DNA from 3 places in the Mesorhizobium sp. WSM4833 genome. Region 1 is predicted to be linked to each of the others. Evidence: predicted binding sites of a transcription regulator. Region 1 holds the regulator's gene; each other region holds the start of a gene.
What was found. Region 1 encodes PhoB, which activates phosphate uptake and scavenging genes when phosphate is short. Its sites were predicted from a motif close to TGTCATNNANCTGTCAT; they were not measured.

Region 1 (4,218 bases):
TCCGGCGCCATCATCATCCTGCTCGTCTTCCTCATGGCCATGAACATCACCGCGATCGTGCTTCGGCGTCGGTTCGAGCGGCGCTGGTAGAAAAAAGGCATTTTGGTATGAACATCATGACCGAACAGTCCCTTGAAAACGCAGTGGGCGACAAGATGAAGTCGAACGAAGTGATCAAAATGCGCGGCGACAAGGTCGGCGTGTTCTACGGCGAGAAGCAGGCGCTGTTCGACGTCGATCTCGACGTCCGCCTGAACCAGGTGACGGCGCTGATCGGCCCCTCCGGCTGCGGCAAGTCCACCTTCCTGCGCTGCCTCAATCGCATGAACGACACCATCGATTCAGCACGGGTAACCGGCAAGATCACGCTCGACGAAGAGGACATCTACGACAAGAACATCGATGTCGTCGAACTCAGGGCGCGCGTCGGCATGGTGTTCCAGAAACCCAATCCGTTCCCAAAGTCGATCTACGAGAACGTCGCCTATGGGCCGCGCATCCACGGATTGGCCAAGCGCAAGGCCGACATGGATCAGATCGTCGAGTCCAGCCTGAAGAAGGCGGCGATCTGGAACGAGGTCAAGGACCGTTTGCAGGAACCTGGCACGGGTCTTTCCGGTGGCCAGCAGCAGCGCCTGTGCATTGCACGCGCCATCGCCGTGTCGCCCGAGGTGATCCTGATGGACGAACCGTGTTCGGCGCTCGACCCGATCGCCACCGCTCGCGTCGAGGAACTGATCGACGAACTGCGTCAGAACTATACGATCGTCATCGTCACCCATTCGATGCAGCAGGCAGCGCGCGTGTCGCAGCGCACCGCGATGTTCCATCTTGGCTATCTGGTCGAGGAGGGCGCCACCGACAAGATGTTCACCACCCCCGACGACAAACGCACCCAGGACTACATCACCGGCCGGTTCGGCTGATCTCTGGCATATGAGGGACGAAGATCATGGGTGAACATACCGTCGCATCTTTCGATGAGGATCTGGAGCAGATCAGCCAGCTGATCCGCGACATGGGCGATCTCGCCCGCTCGATGGTCGGTGGCTCGACCAGGGCTTTGCTCAATTCGGACAATGCGCTGGCGCAGCGGGTGGTTTCCGACGACGCCATCATGGATGCACGCCAGCGCGAGCTGGACGATCGTGCCATCACGCTGATCGCCAAGCGCCAGCCGATGGCCAACGATCTGCGTGCGGTGGTCGGTTCGATCCGCATGGCCGGCGACCTCGAGCGCATCGGTGACCTTGCCAAGAACATCGCCAAGCGCGTCGGCACTGTCGGGCTGAGCGTCACGCCGCACGACCTTTCGCATTCGATCGACGCAATGGCGCAGCTGGTGCTGATCCAGGTGCAGGGGGTCGTCGACGAGTATGCCGCCGCTGACGCGGCAGCGCTTGCCACGCTCAGAAACAATGATGAACGCATCGACGTCAAATACACATCGGTGTTCCGCGAACTTCTGACCTACATGATGGAAGATCCGCGCAACATCACGGCGTGCACGCACCTGTTGTTTTGCGCCAAGAACCTCGAGCGGATCGGCGACCACGTGACCAACATCGCCGAAAATGCCTATTATGTTTTGACCGGCACGCAGTTGCCAGCCAACCGTCCGAAGCAGGACGAGACGGCAATGTCCGCGCCAGCGGCATGACAGGGGTGACCAGCCGATGATCGCGCCACGCATCATGGTGGTGGAGGATGAGGAGCCGCTAGGCGTGCTGCTCCGCTACAATCTCGAATCCGAAGGTTACCAGGTCGAGGTGGTGACGCGCGGCGACGAGGCCGAAATCCGGCTGCAGGAGAACGTTCCAGACCTTCTGGTGCTCGACTGGATGGTGCCTGCGGTTTCCGGTATCGAACTCTGCCGCCGGCTAAGGATGCGTCCCGAGACCGAGCGGCTGCCGATCATCATGCTGACCGCGCGAGGCGAGGAAAGCGACCGCGTGCGCGGCCTCTCGACCGGTGCCGACGACTATCTGGTCAAGCCTTTCTCGACGCCGGAGTTCATGGCCAGGGTCAAGGCGCTGCTGCGCCGGGCCAAGCCGGAAGTGCTGTCCAGCGTGCTCAAGGTCGGCGATATCGTGCTCGATCGCGAGTCGCACCGCGTCTATCGCAAGAAGAGCGAAATCCGGCTCGGGCCGACGGAATTCCGCCTGCTTGAATTCATGATGCGCCATCCAGGCCGCGTGTTCTCGCGCAGCCAACTGCTCGACAATGTCTGGGGCGAGACGATCTACATCGACGAACGCACGGTCGATGTGCATGTCGGCCGGCTGCGCAAGGCGGTCAACAACGGCCGCATGCCCGATGTCATTCGCACCATCCGTGGGGCGGGTTACGCCATTCGCGAGGACTGAACTCCCTCGTTTGAACTCACGCCACGTTCTTGCCGCCGAGACCGGATCTCGCCTGCACGCCCGGCGCAAAAATCTCCTGATCGACGAAGATCAGCGCCCGCATGGCGCAGCCTTCGCGGATCAGCGGCAGTTCGTTCGGCTCGGTGTCGAAGGAAATCGACTTGGAATGCTGACCGCCGGCGGTCTGGGCAATCGCTTGCCGCAATGCCGGCTCGATCAGGTCGAAGGCGGCGGCGCTGACGCCGACCATGGCGACCGGCGCCGGATCGATCAGCGCAAACAGGCTGCCGAGGCCGTAGCCGAGCGCTTCGCCGGCCTTGCGATAGGCTTCCCGTTCGGGCCCGTCCCTTTCGCGGGCGGCGGCAGCCAGGGCGCGCATGTCGGCGTCGCTGACATCGGCGACGGGCTCTGCATCCTCGCCCATCTGCCGCGCGTTGCGCCAGATGGCATAATTGCCGGCATAGGCTTCGACGCAGCCGCGCCGTCCGCAGCGACACAGCGCGCCGTTCGGCCGATGGATCATGTGGCCGAATTCGCCGCCCGAGGAATGGGTGCCGGTGAACAATTCGCCCTTCAGCACCAGCCCCATGCCGATGCCGTGCGACAGGAGGATGGCGATGAAATCGTCGCGGTAACGATCGGGGTCGCGCCAGCGCAGCGCCACCGCCATCATGTTGCAGTCGTTCTCCATAATGGCGGGGATGCCGAACTCCTCTTCGAATATGTCGGCGAAGGCGATGTCGGTGTGCGGCGTGATCGGCGACCACAGCATGGCGCGGGCACGGGTGTCGGTGATGCCCTGGACGGCCAGCGCGATACGAGCGATGCTGCGCACGTCCAGGTCGGGATCTTCCAGGCGGCGCCGCACGATTGCCGTGCACTCACCGATCAGCGAGTCGCGCGACATCGTCAGCGTGTCGAGCCGACGCTGTTCCTCGGATATTACCTGGCCGGCATAGTCGATGACGGCGACCGAGAGGAAGTTCAGCGACAGCACCACGGTCATTACCGCGGCCGCTTCCGGATTGAGGCTGAGGCCGACCTGCGGACGGCCGCGTTTGAGCGAGCCGGCCTCGCTCGGCTTGCTTTCGGTCAGGATGCCTTCGACGATCAGGTCGGATGAGATCGCCGAGATCGTCGAATGGCTGAGGCTTGTGGTTGCGGCGATCTCGGTGCGCGACGGCTGTCCGGCGCGGCGCACCGCGGCGATCACCATCGCGCGGTTGCGGCGGCGCAAATCGTCGTGGCGGATTCCGACCGACATGCTCTTTCATATCCTCCCGGTCGCCGCGGTTCTTCCTGCCCTGGAACGCTGTCGGTGACGCGGTCAAATACTGGCAGAAGCCGCGCGCCGTGTCATTTATTTATTCCGAGGCCCGAAAAAAATTCGAGACGACATCAAAATCCATCAGAATCGATGTTGACAGCGTTCGGGCGTTGGCCCAGTATTTTTTCGAGGCTCGAAAAAATAGGGCCTCTGTGCCGGCCCTCGGGCCAGTTTGGTCGCGCCATACGCGGCGCAGGGAGGATAATATGAAAAGATTCACAGCCGCCATCCTGGCGGGTGCCGCCATGTCGCTGACGCTCGCGTCTGTCGCGCAGGCGAAGGACAAGGTCGTCGGCGTTTCGTGGTCCAACTTCCAGGAGGAACGCTGGAAGACCGACGAGGCCGCCATGAAGACGGCGATCGAGGCCGCCGGCGACAAGTACATCTCCGCCGATGCGCAGTCCAATCCCGGCAAGCAGCTTACCGACGTCGAAAGCCTGATCTCGCAGGGCGCCAATTCCCTGATCATCCTGGCGCAGGATGCTTCGGCCATCGGCCCGGCCGTGCAGAAGGCGCTGGACGAAG
Region 2 (4,218 bases), on a different contig from region 1:
GGCGATGGCATGAGCTGATCATTGACCACGCCAATGATCTTGCCGCGATACTCACTGCAGAGATGGGCAAGCCGTTTGCCGAAGCCAAGTCGGAGGTTTCGCACGCGGCCGCGTATCTGCAATGGTACGCCGAAGAAGCCAATCGCATCTATGGCGAGACGATCTCCGCACCGTCGACAGACCGTCGCATGCTGGTGATCAAGCAGCCCATCGGTGTGGTCGGCACGATTACGCCATGGAATTTCCCGGCCTCGATGGTGGCGCGCAAGATCTCGCCGGCCCTGGCGGCGGGCTGCACGATCGTACTTAAGCCTGCTGAACAGACGCCGCTCGTGGCAGGTGCAATGTTCGCGCTCGCCCACCAAGCCGGCTTTCCCGACGGCGTGGTGAACCTGATTTATGCGTCTGAAGGTGATGGCGTCGGACGTGAACTTTGCTCCAACCCGAAGGTCCGAAAGATCAGCTTTACCGGCTCGACCGAGGTTGGCAGGCTGCTCATGCGCCAGTGTTCGGACCAGATCAAGAAGGTCAGCCTCGAGCTCGGCGGCAATGCGCCGTTCATCGTCTTTGACGACGCCGATATCGACGCTGCGGTTGACGGCGCGATCCAGGCGAAGTTCCGCAACGCCGGGCAGACCTGTGGTTCAGCGAACCGTCTTTACGTCCAATCGAGCGTTCACGATGAGTTCGTTGAAAAACTCGTGGAGAAAGTCCGGTCTTTGTCGGTTGGCGACGGCTTCGCTCCGGCAGTGGACGTCGGACCGCTCATCGACGTGCATGCTTTGGCCAAGATCGAGTCCCACATCGCAGATGCCGTTGCCAAGGGTGGCGCAATTCGATGCGGTGGCGAACGCATCGGCAAGGATGGGACCTTCTTCAAACCCGCAGTCCTCACTGAAATCACCAGCATTATGGCGGTTGCGCAAGAGGAGACTTTCGGGCCGCTGGCCCCGATCATTCGCTTCCATGATGCGGATCAGGTTGTGCGTGAGGCCAACGACACGATCTACGGCCTCGCCGCCTATTTCCGATCTACGGCCTCGCCGCCTATTTCTATGACTCGAACCTGAAGCGTGTCTGGCGCGTTGCCGAGGCATTGGAATACGGCATGGTTGGCATCAACACCGGGCGTATGTCTTCGGAAGCGGCGCCGTTTGGTGGCATCAAGCAGTCCGGCATTGGGCGAGAGGGTTCCCGCCACGGGCTCGAAGATTACCTCGAAATGAAATACCTCTGCATGGGGGGCATCTGATCTCTATGGGGATGGGCCGCCTCAGGCGCAGAATGAACCAAAGGGATGACAGAAACGCTTTGGCGAACCTTCTTGCGGCTGGTTTCGGCTCTTTCAAGACCTCCGGCCTGCGCGCCTTAAGTGAGATCCAGACGCCCAGCTACCTTGAACCGCCTCTACGGCGAGGAGGCAAGGCGCCGCTAGCAGACTGCAGGTTGCTCATCCTATCCAAGCGCGGCACGTCTCGCCAGGCTAGTGGTTCCAGAAAATAGAACGCGATTGTCCATCAGCTGCGCTGACGCAGCGAATGTCGTCAGCCGACGGTGCATGGCGTCCGCACGCCCCGCGGATGCCATCGACACGTTTACGCCGCAGCCCCCCTATTGCCGCACCGCCAACTGAGCGCCCTTCGCGCATCGCTCTCAATCGGTACAGTCGCCGGCATTCTCGCCTGGAGAAGGTTCAGTGACACAAGACGTGCCCAGGCCGTGCATGCACGAAAGACATTGAGGGTTGAGATCCAATGATTACAGCGCATCTGCTCGACATGGACGGGGTCCTGGTCCGGGGCGGCCAACCGATTGCTGGCTCCGTCGGCTATGTCGCCGGGCTAATCGCCAGGGGTGAGCCGTTTCAGATCTTCACCAATAACTCGCGCTTCACGCCCGAAGATCATGCCGAGCGTCTAAGAGCGGTCGGCTTCGCCGTGCAGCCAGAGCACATCTACACCTCGGCGCTCGCCACGGCGCGGTTCATGGAACTGCAAAAGCAGGGATCATCTGCCTATGTCATCGGCGACCACGGTCTCGTCGAGGCCCTGCGGCAGGCAGGCTGCCGGATAACGGAGGTTGCCCCCGAATTCGTGGTCCTCGGGGACACAATTTCGTACCACTATGAACAGATCGCGACTGGCGCCGAGCTTGTGGCGAGGGGCGCGCGTTTTCTCGCCACCAATCCGGATGCGACTGGCCCGACCGAGCGGGGGTCCCATCCGGCGTGCGGGGCAGTCGCGGCACTAATCGAAAAGGCCACCGGCCGTCAGCCCTATTTCGTCGGAAAGCCGAACCCGTTCATGATGCGCGACGCGCTCGACCGGCTAGGAGTGCGAGCTGTTGATACCATCATGGTCGGGGACCGCATGGACACCGACGTGCTCGCAGGCCTGGAATCGGGCCTGAAAACAGCCCTTGTGCTCAGTGGGGTGACCAAACTGGCAGACATAGAGCGGTTTCCATTCAGACCCGGCTACGTGGTCGAGCGCCTTGCCGATCTGGGCCAGATCATCGTCACTCAACAAGCAGAACGACCCCTACACCACGACTGAACGCTCCCGCTACATTCCGAATGTCGGCCGTTGAACCTGGGCAATTTTTGGAGGAACATCTGGCCGCAAAGAAAGTGATAACAGTGACAACTTAGTCGAAGTGCACCCCATGTAGTCCAATGCATGCCGGTCCTGACCTCTATGCAGCGAGAGTCTTCGGCCAAAGACTCTCGAGCTCCGAAGTAGACTGCGTCCAGCGAATGCGTCAGGTTCGATAGAGCCCAGATGCGTTCGCTGTGACACTCACGCCCGACCGTTTCTGTCAAGGCTTTGAACAGCGCGACGAGTGTCGTTCAACCACTGGAGTTTTGACCGATTTCATCGCCGCGTCACTCCGGAGGCGATCCTACACGTGGACGCCACGCAGGCTGTTGGTCGTATGCGCATCGCTCAGACAGACGAGTTTGTCGAAGCGATCTGCTCACCCATTGGCGCATAAATTCCACAGCCCGTAAGGCGTGGGCGCGTTGCTCATTAGGGAGTGGTTGCGCCTCGCTTTTGTGGTGAACAGGACGGGCAACAGGGCGGCCGCTGAATAGCGCAGCAGCCGACGGACTGCCGAGGAACAGGCGGCTCGGCGGCTGCGGGTAGTGAGCGGCATCGAAGCGCTTCAAGAAAACTTTCAATTTAGCAATCGGCCTGCCGCAGGTATTGGGTTCAAGCATCGCGCCTTCCAAATACGTGCTCCTTAACCAATTCATGGTGTGACACCGATGCGATCGTTAAACCTGTCTCTCCACAGGTTCGCCTACCGCGCTCACGCTCCGTCGCGTGTGCTGACGAGGATCAGCTATGAGGTGCTAAGACTACGCTGCGAGTGAGCCTTTCCGCATTTACTTCAAAGGCGGATCTCGGGTTGGCAACGGCCAAAATAGTCGCTGCCGTGACAGCCACAACGACCGCGCTCGAAGTCTGACAATTTATTTAGGCCTTGCGCTTCATTCACGTAGTCATATCAGACGCAGCGCCAAGTTCCGCCACCTCAACTTTCGGCACCAAGCCCGCATAGCCGGACGCGAAACATTGCGTCTCTGATTTAAAGTCCTGAACGCAAGGACGGCTGAACCCGAGTGCCCGGCAGGAGACTGAGCTCGCTGCCGGGCCGGGTACGCCTTGGGAGGTGGCGTAAGTCCGCGAGCTTCGTGGCGGGGGAACCACTCAGTCCGCGCGTTTTGCTGAGCGTGCATGTACCGGGCCAAGGCAAAAATCGTTTTAGGGCCTGTTGAGAATCAGGATTCCACTTTTGCCTTTGAGTGATTCAAGCCTCATTTTGGAGGCTGCGATGATCCGAACGGTTCTGACGGACGAGCAATGGGAGAAGATAGCTCCGCATTGACTTGTCAAGGTGACGGACGCCGGGCGTAGCGGCAAGGACAACCGGCTGTACGTCGAGGCCGTGCTATGGAAGGCGCGCACGAACAGCCCCTGGCGTGCTCTTCCGGAAGGCTTCGGCGACTGGAATGCGATCTTCAAAAGCTTCGACTATTGGTCGCAGCGGGGTGTCTTCGAGCGCATATTCGAGGCGGTTTCAGATGATCCGGATATGGAATATGCGATGATCGACGCCGCCATTGTTCCGGTTCATCGTCATGGGCACGGCGCTAAAGGGGGACTCAAAATCAGGCGATTGGCCGCTCCAAGGGCGGCTGGACAACCATAATCC
Region 3 (4,218 bases), on a different contig from region 1:
GACATTCTGTGCCGCCATCGAGGACACCGCGGCGCCGATGGCGAGCGCCGGCATCTGGATGTAGGTCCACAGCTGGGCGGCGATGCCGTAGGCGGCGGCGACCTGTGAGCCGTAGGAATTGACGATGCCCATCACCGTCAGTGCCGCCGCCGAAATGACGATCATCTGCAGGCCCATCGGCACGCCCTTGAAGACGACGATGCGCAGCAAGGTGGGATCGGGCCGCAGCAGAGCGAGGTTGGCGCCGGCCAGCCGCAGCGGATGCTTGCGCACATAGAGCACGATCAGGATGGCGATCACGCTAACCGTCTGGCCGATCAGCGTGGACGTGGCGGAGCCCGCGATGCCGAGTTCGGGAAACGGTCCGATGCCGGCGATGAGCAATGGGTTGAGCACGATGTCGAGGACGACGGCCAGCGCCATGAAGAAGAAGGGGGTGCGTGAATCGCCGGCACCGCGCAGCACGGTCATGACGAAGGACAGAAGGTTCATCATCGGCACGGCGACGAAGATGATGCGCAGATAGGAGCGCGCCAGCGGCAAGGCGTCGGCCGGTGTGCCGAGCGTGTTGAGAATGGCGTCGACCCAGATCCAGCCGCAGACCGCGAAGACAACCGAGACGAGGAAGAAGAACGTCGCGCTGGTGCCGACGATGCGGCGCGCCTCGGGCAGGTCGCGGGCACCGACCGACTGGGCCACCAGGATGGTGGCCGCCATGCCGATGCCGAACACAGTGCCGAGGATCAGGAACAGGACGAGGTTGGCGTTAGAGGTGGCGGTCAGCGCCGATTCGCCGAGGAAACGGCCGACCCAGACGGCGTTGATCGAGCCGTTGAGCGACTGCAGCACGTTGGAGCCGAGCACCGGCAGGGCGAACAGCAGAAGCGTGCGCGGGATAGGGCCGCTGGTCAGGTCGCCGGTGCGCCGGCGCGCGGGCATTTTTTCGTCCATGGCGGGCAACTCGGCGGATGGTGATTTGGATCCAGTCCACGATGATATCGCAGGCGGGACCGAGATGCACCCTTGCGAACGCGCCGCACTGAAAGCCGCTGCTTCGTTCATGCCCAGCCGCGAGCCCCAGCGGACGCGCCAAGCGCGCCCGCCTGGGCAGTGGTGGTTACTTCCTGGCGAGACCCGGCAGCGTGACCTGATAGACCAGGAACATGGTGTCGACATCGGCGCCGTCTTCCGCCTTGTAGGGTGCGCCGACCTGAAAACCGTCCTGGGCGAGGAAGTCGTTGTCGTTGGCGACGAACAGGAAGTAGTCGTCGGGCAGCTTCGGATCGAGAACGCTGACCACCGACATCGCCTCCCACTTCTCCGACAGGTTGTTCTTGTCGTTCGGCGCGCCATTGTGCAGGCCGAAGCGGCCGAGTTCGCCCTTGTCGTTGATGTCGATGAACGGCGTCAGCTTGGCCGGCATCACCGACGGGTCGAGCACGCCCTTGGGCGCCAGCGGCTTGTCGGCGGCATCGAAGGCGCCGCCGGCGATGTCGGTCGCGGCCGAGACGTCGACGACGAAGATCTGGCGCACCAGCGAGGTGTCGCCCTTCAGCCCCTGGCCGTTGCCGCTGTCGCGCGCCAGCATCAGGAAGGTCTTGTCGGAGAGCGCCACGATCTCGCTCTGCGCGGCGATCTTGGTCTTGCCCTTGGCATCCTTGAACACCGGCAACGGCACGACATACTCATGCGCCAGTTTGAGGTGGGCGAGGTCGGACGCGTCATAGACCAGCGCACGCGTGTTCTGGCGCGTCGCGGGCGAATCGCCGCCATCCTGCCGGGGCGCCGATTGCAGCACCGCGATCAGGAACTTGCCGTCCGGCGTCATCGCCATTCCCTCCAGGCCCTGGTTGTTCTGGCGGCCGGTCTCGGGGTCCTTCGGATCGGGCTCGGCGGCACCGGGTCCCGGATTGTCCGAGGCGAAGTTCGGCGTGCCGTGGCGCATCGGCACGAAGGCGGCCGGTGGCTGGGTTGCCGACAGCAGATGCCCGTCGGCGGAAAACCGATAGATGTTCGGGCCGTATTCGTCGGAGATGAACATCGAACCATCGGGCAGCCGCACGATCGCCTCGTTGTCGAGCGCCAGCTTGCCATTGTCGGCTTGCGGCAGGATCGGCATGTCGCCGCTTGCCGCGCGCACGCCGTTGAGTGGGTCGAGGCCTGTGGCATCAGCCCCCTTGTCGTCGGTGAGAAGCATGGTGTCGGCGAGCGTTGCCTTGACGCCCGTCTGCTCCTGGCCGGCAGCAGGTGCCGCGCCCCGTGCGACCGGAGCAAATTCGATGGCGATCGTGTTGAGGCGCGGCCGGTAGTCGGTGGTGCCGACGACATTGTAGCCACGGTCCGGCAACAGCCAGAGCGAACCCCTGTAGCCGGCGGTGTCATGCGTCCAGCCTGATGCGTCGATCGCCATGCCGGAACCCGAGCCGAAGGTCTCGCCGAACTTGTCGCGCTGAGCGGCCGGGATGCGGCCGACGCCGACCAGCCCCTTGTTGACGAGGCCGCCGACGGTCGCGGTGCTGTCGGCGAGCGCCGGCGCCAAGGCGGTGAACAAGGCCAGCGCGACGCCAAGCGACGCGGGTCGATACAGGTGCTTCATGGATAATCCTCTTTGTGACGGATGTGCCGGAGCGGCCGCGGGACGAAAAACTGAAAGAGGTGCGACATCGATGATGCTGCGCAAGCCTCCCCGAAATGCGGTCTACGGCGCGAACATGATGCTTGCGTGACAGCGCGCAGTGCATGCCGGCGGTCGACGAAAAACGATGCGCGCGCCGGCACTGGACACTTATGTCCAGTGGATATATGCTCCAGTCTTCGGACCAACCGTGGAGGGGAAGCCTTGAAGTCGCACTACCGCGCAGTCGTCATCGGAGGTGGCGTGGTCGGAGCCTCGGTGCTCTATCACCTGACGCGGTTCGGCTGGAGCGATGTGGCGCTGATCGAGCGCGCAGAACTGACGGCCGGTTCGACCTGGCACGCGGCGGCAGGCTTCCATGCGCTCAACGCCGATCCCAACGTGGCGGCGCTGCAGGACTACACCATCAATCTCTACCGGGAGATCGAGGCCGAATCCGGCTGGGATATCGGCCTGCACATGACGGGCGGCGTCAACATCGCCAGCGATCCCGCGCGCTGGGAGTGGTTGAAATCAGCCTGGGCCGTGTTCCAGTCGGTCGGCATCGAGACCGCGCGCCTGGTCACGCCCGACGAGATCAAGGCGATCTGCCCGATCGTTGACGTCAACGGTGTTCTTGGCGGCCTGCATGATTCCAACGAAGGCCATCTCGACCCGTACGGTACCACGCATGCCTATGCGGGTGCTGCGAAGAAGCGCGGCGCCGACATCATCTTGCGCAACCGGGTCGTCGAGCTGAAAGCACGTGCCGACGGGCGCTGGGACGTCATCACCGAGCAGGGCACCATCATCGCCGAGCATGTCGTCAATGCCGGCGGGCTGTGGGCGAAGCAGCTCGGCCGCATGGCCGGCGTCGACCTGCCGGTGACGCCGATGGAGCACCACTATTTCATCACCGATGACATTCCGGAGATCGCAGCACTTGACAGGGAAATCGGCATCGCCGTCGATCTCGACGGCTTTTCATACCTGCGGCAGGAGCGCAAGGGTGTGCTGCTTGGCGTCTATGAGCAGAACCCAAAGCACTGGAACATGGACGGAGCGCCGTGGGACTACGGCATAGAGCTGATCCCGGAAGACATCGACCGCATCAGCCCGGAACTCGCCAAGGCGCATGAGCGCTTCCCTTGCCTGGCGACGGCCGGTATCCGCAAATGGGTCAACGGCGCCTTCACCTTCACGCCGGACGGCAATCCGATTGTCGGGCCGGTGCGCGGCCTGAAGAACTACTGGGTCGCCTGCGGCGTCATGGCCGGTTTCAGCCAGGGCGGCGGCGTCGGCAAGTCGCTGGCCGAATGGATGATTTTCGGCGAACCGCAGGCCGACATCTTCGGCATGGATATCGCTCGCTACGGTGCCTTCGCCGCCAACCGCGAATATCTCAGGCAGACGACGCGCCAGTTCTATTCGCGCCGGTTCGTCATGACCTTTCCCAATGAACGGCTGCCCGCCGGCCGGCCGCTGAAACGCCCCGGCGCCTATGACGGCATGAGCGCGGCGGGATGCGAATGGACGGCTTCCTGGGGGCTGGAAATCCCGGCCTATTTCGCGCCGATGGGATTTGCCGAGAGCACGACGCTGCG

Region 2: the regulator PhoB is predicted to act here: its motif matches at 1,686-1,702, upstream of AC0L2D_RS28345 (HAD-IIA family hydrolase).
Region 3: the regulator PhoB is predicted to act here: its motif matches at 2,712-2,728, upstream of AC0L2D_RS02175 (esterase-like activity of phytase family protein).

What each region holds. Positions count from the first base shown of each region.
Region 1 is NZ_JBVVQG010000019.1:62,639-66,856, forward strand. Features, by position in the region: gene pstA (phosphate ABC transporter permease PstA) at 1-90, shown strand, start outside; gene pstB (phosphate ABC transporter ATP-binding protein PstB) at 108-926, shown strand; gene phoU (phosphate signaling complex protein PhoU) at 953-1,660, shown strand; gene phoB (phosphate regulon transcriptional regulator PhoB) at 1,677-2,366, shown strand; gene AC0L2D_RS28075 (ROK family protein) at 2,383-3,630, opposite strand; gene xylF (D-xylose ABC transporter substrate-binding protein) at 3,900-4,218, shown strand, end outside.
Region 2 is NZ_JBVVQG010000020.1:7,109-11,326, reverse strand. Features, by position in the region: partial or broken gene AC0L2D_RS28350 (NAD-dependent succinate-semialdehyde dehydrogenase) at 1-1,252, shown strand, start outside; gene AC0L2D_RS28345 (HAD-IIA family hydrolase) at 1,755-2,555, shown strand; partial or broken gene AC0L2D_RS28340 (IS5 family transposase) at 3,838-4,218, shown strand, end outside.
Region 3 is NZ_JBVVQG010000001.1:433,826-438,043, reverse strand. Features, by position in the region: gene AC0L2D_RS02180 (MATE family efflux transporter) at 1-951, opposite strand, end outside; gene AC0L2D_RS02175 (esterase-like activity of phytase family protein) at 1,118-2,596, opposite strand; gene AC0L2D_RS02170 (GcvT family protein) at 2,840-4,218, shown strand, end outside.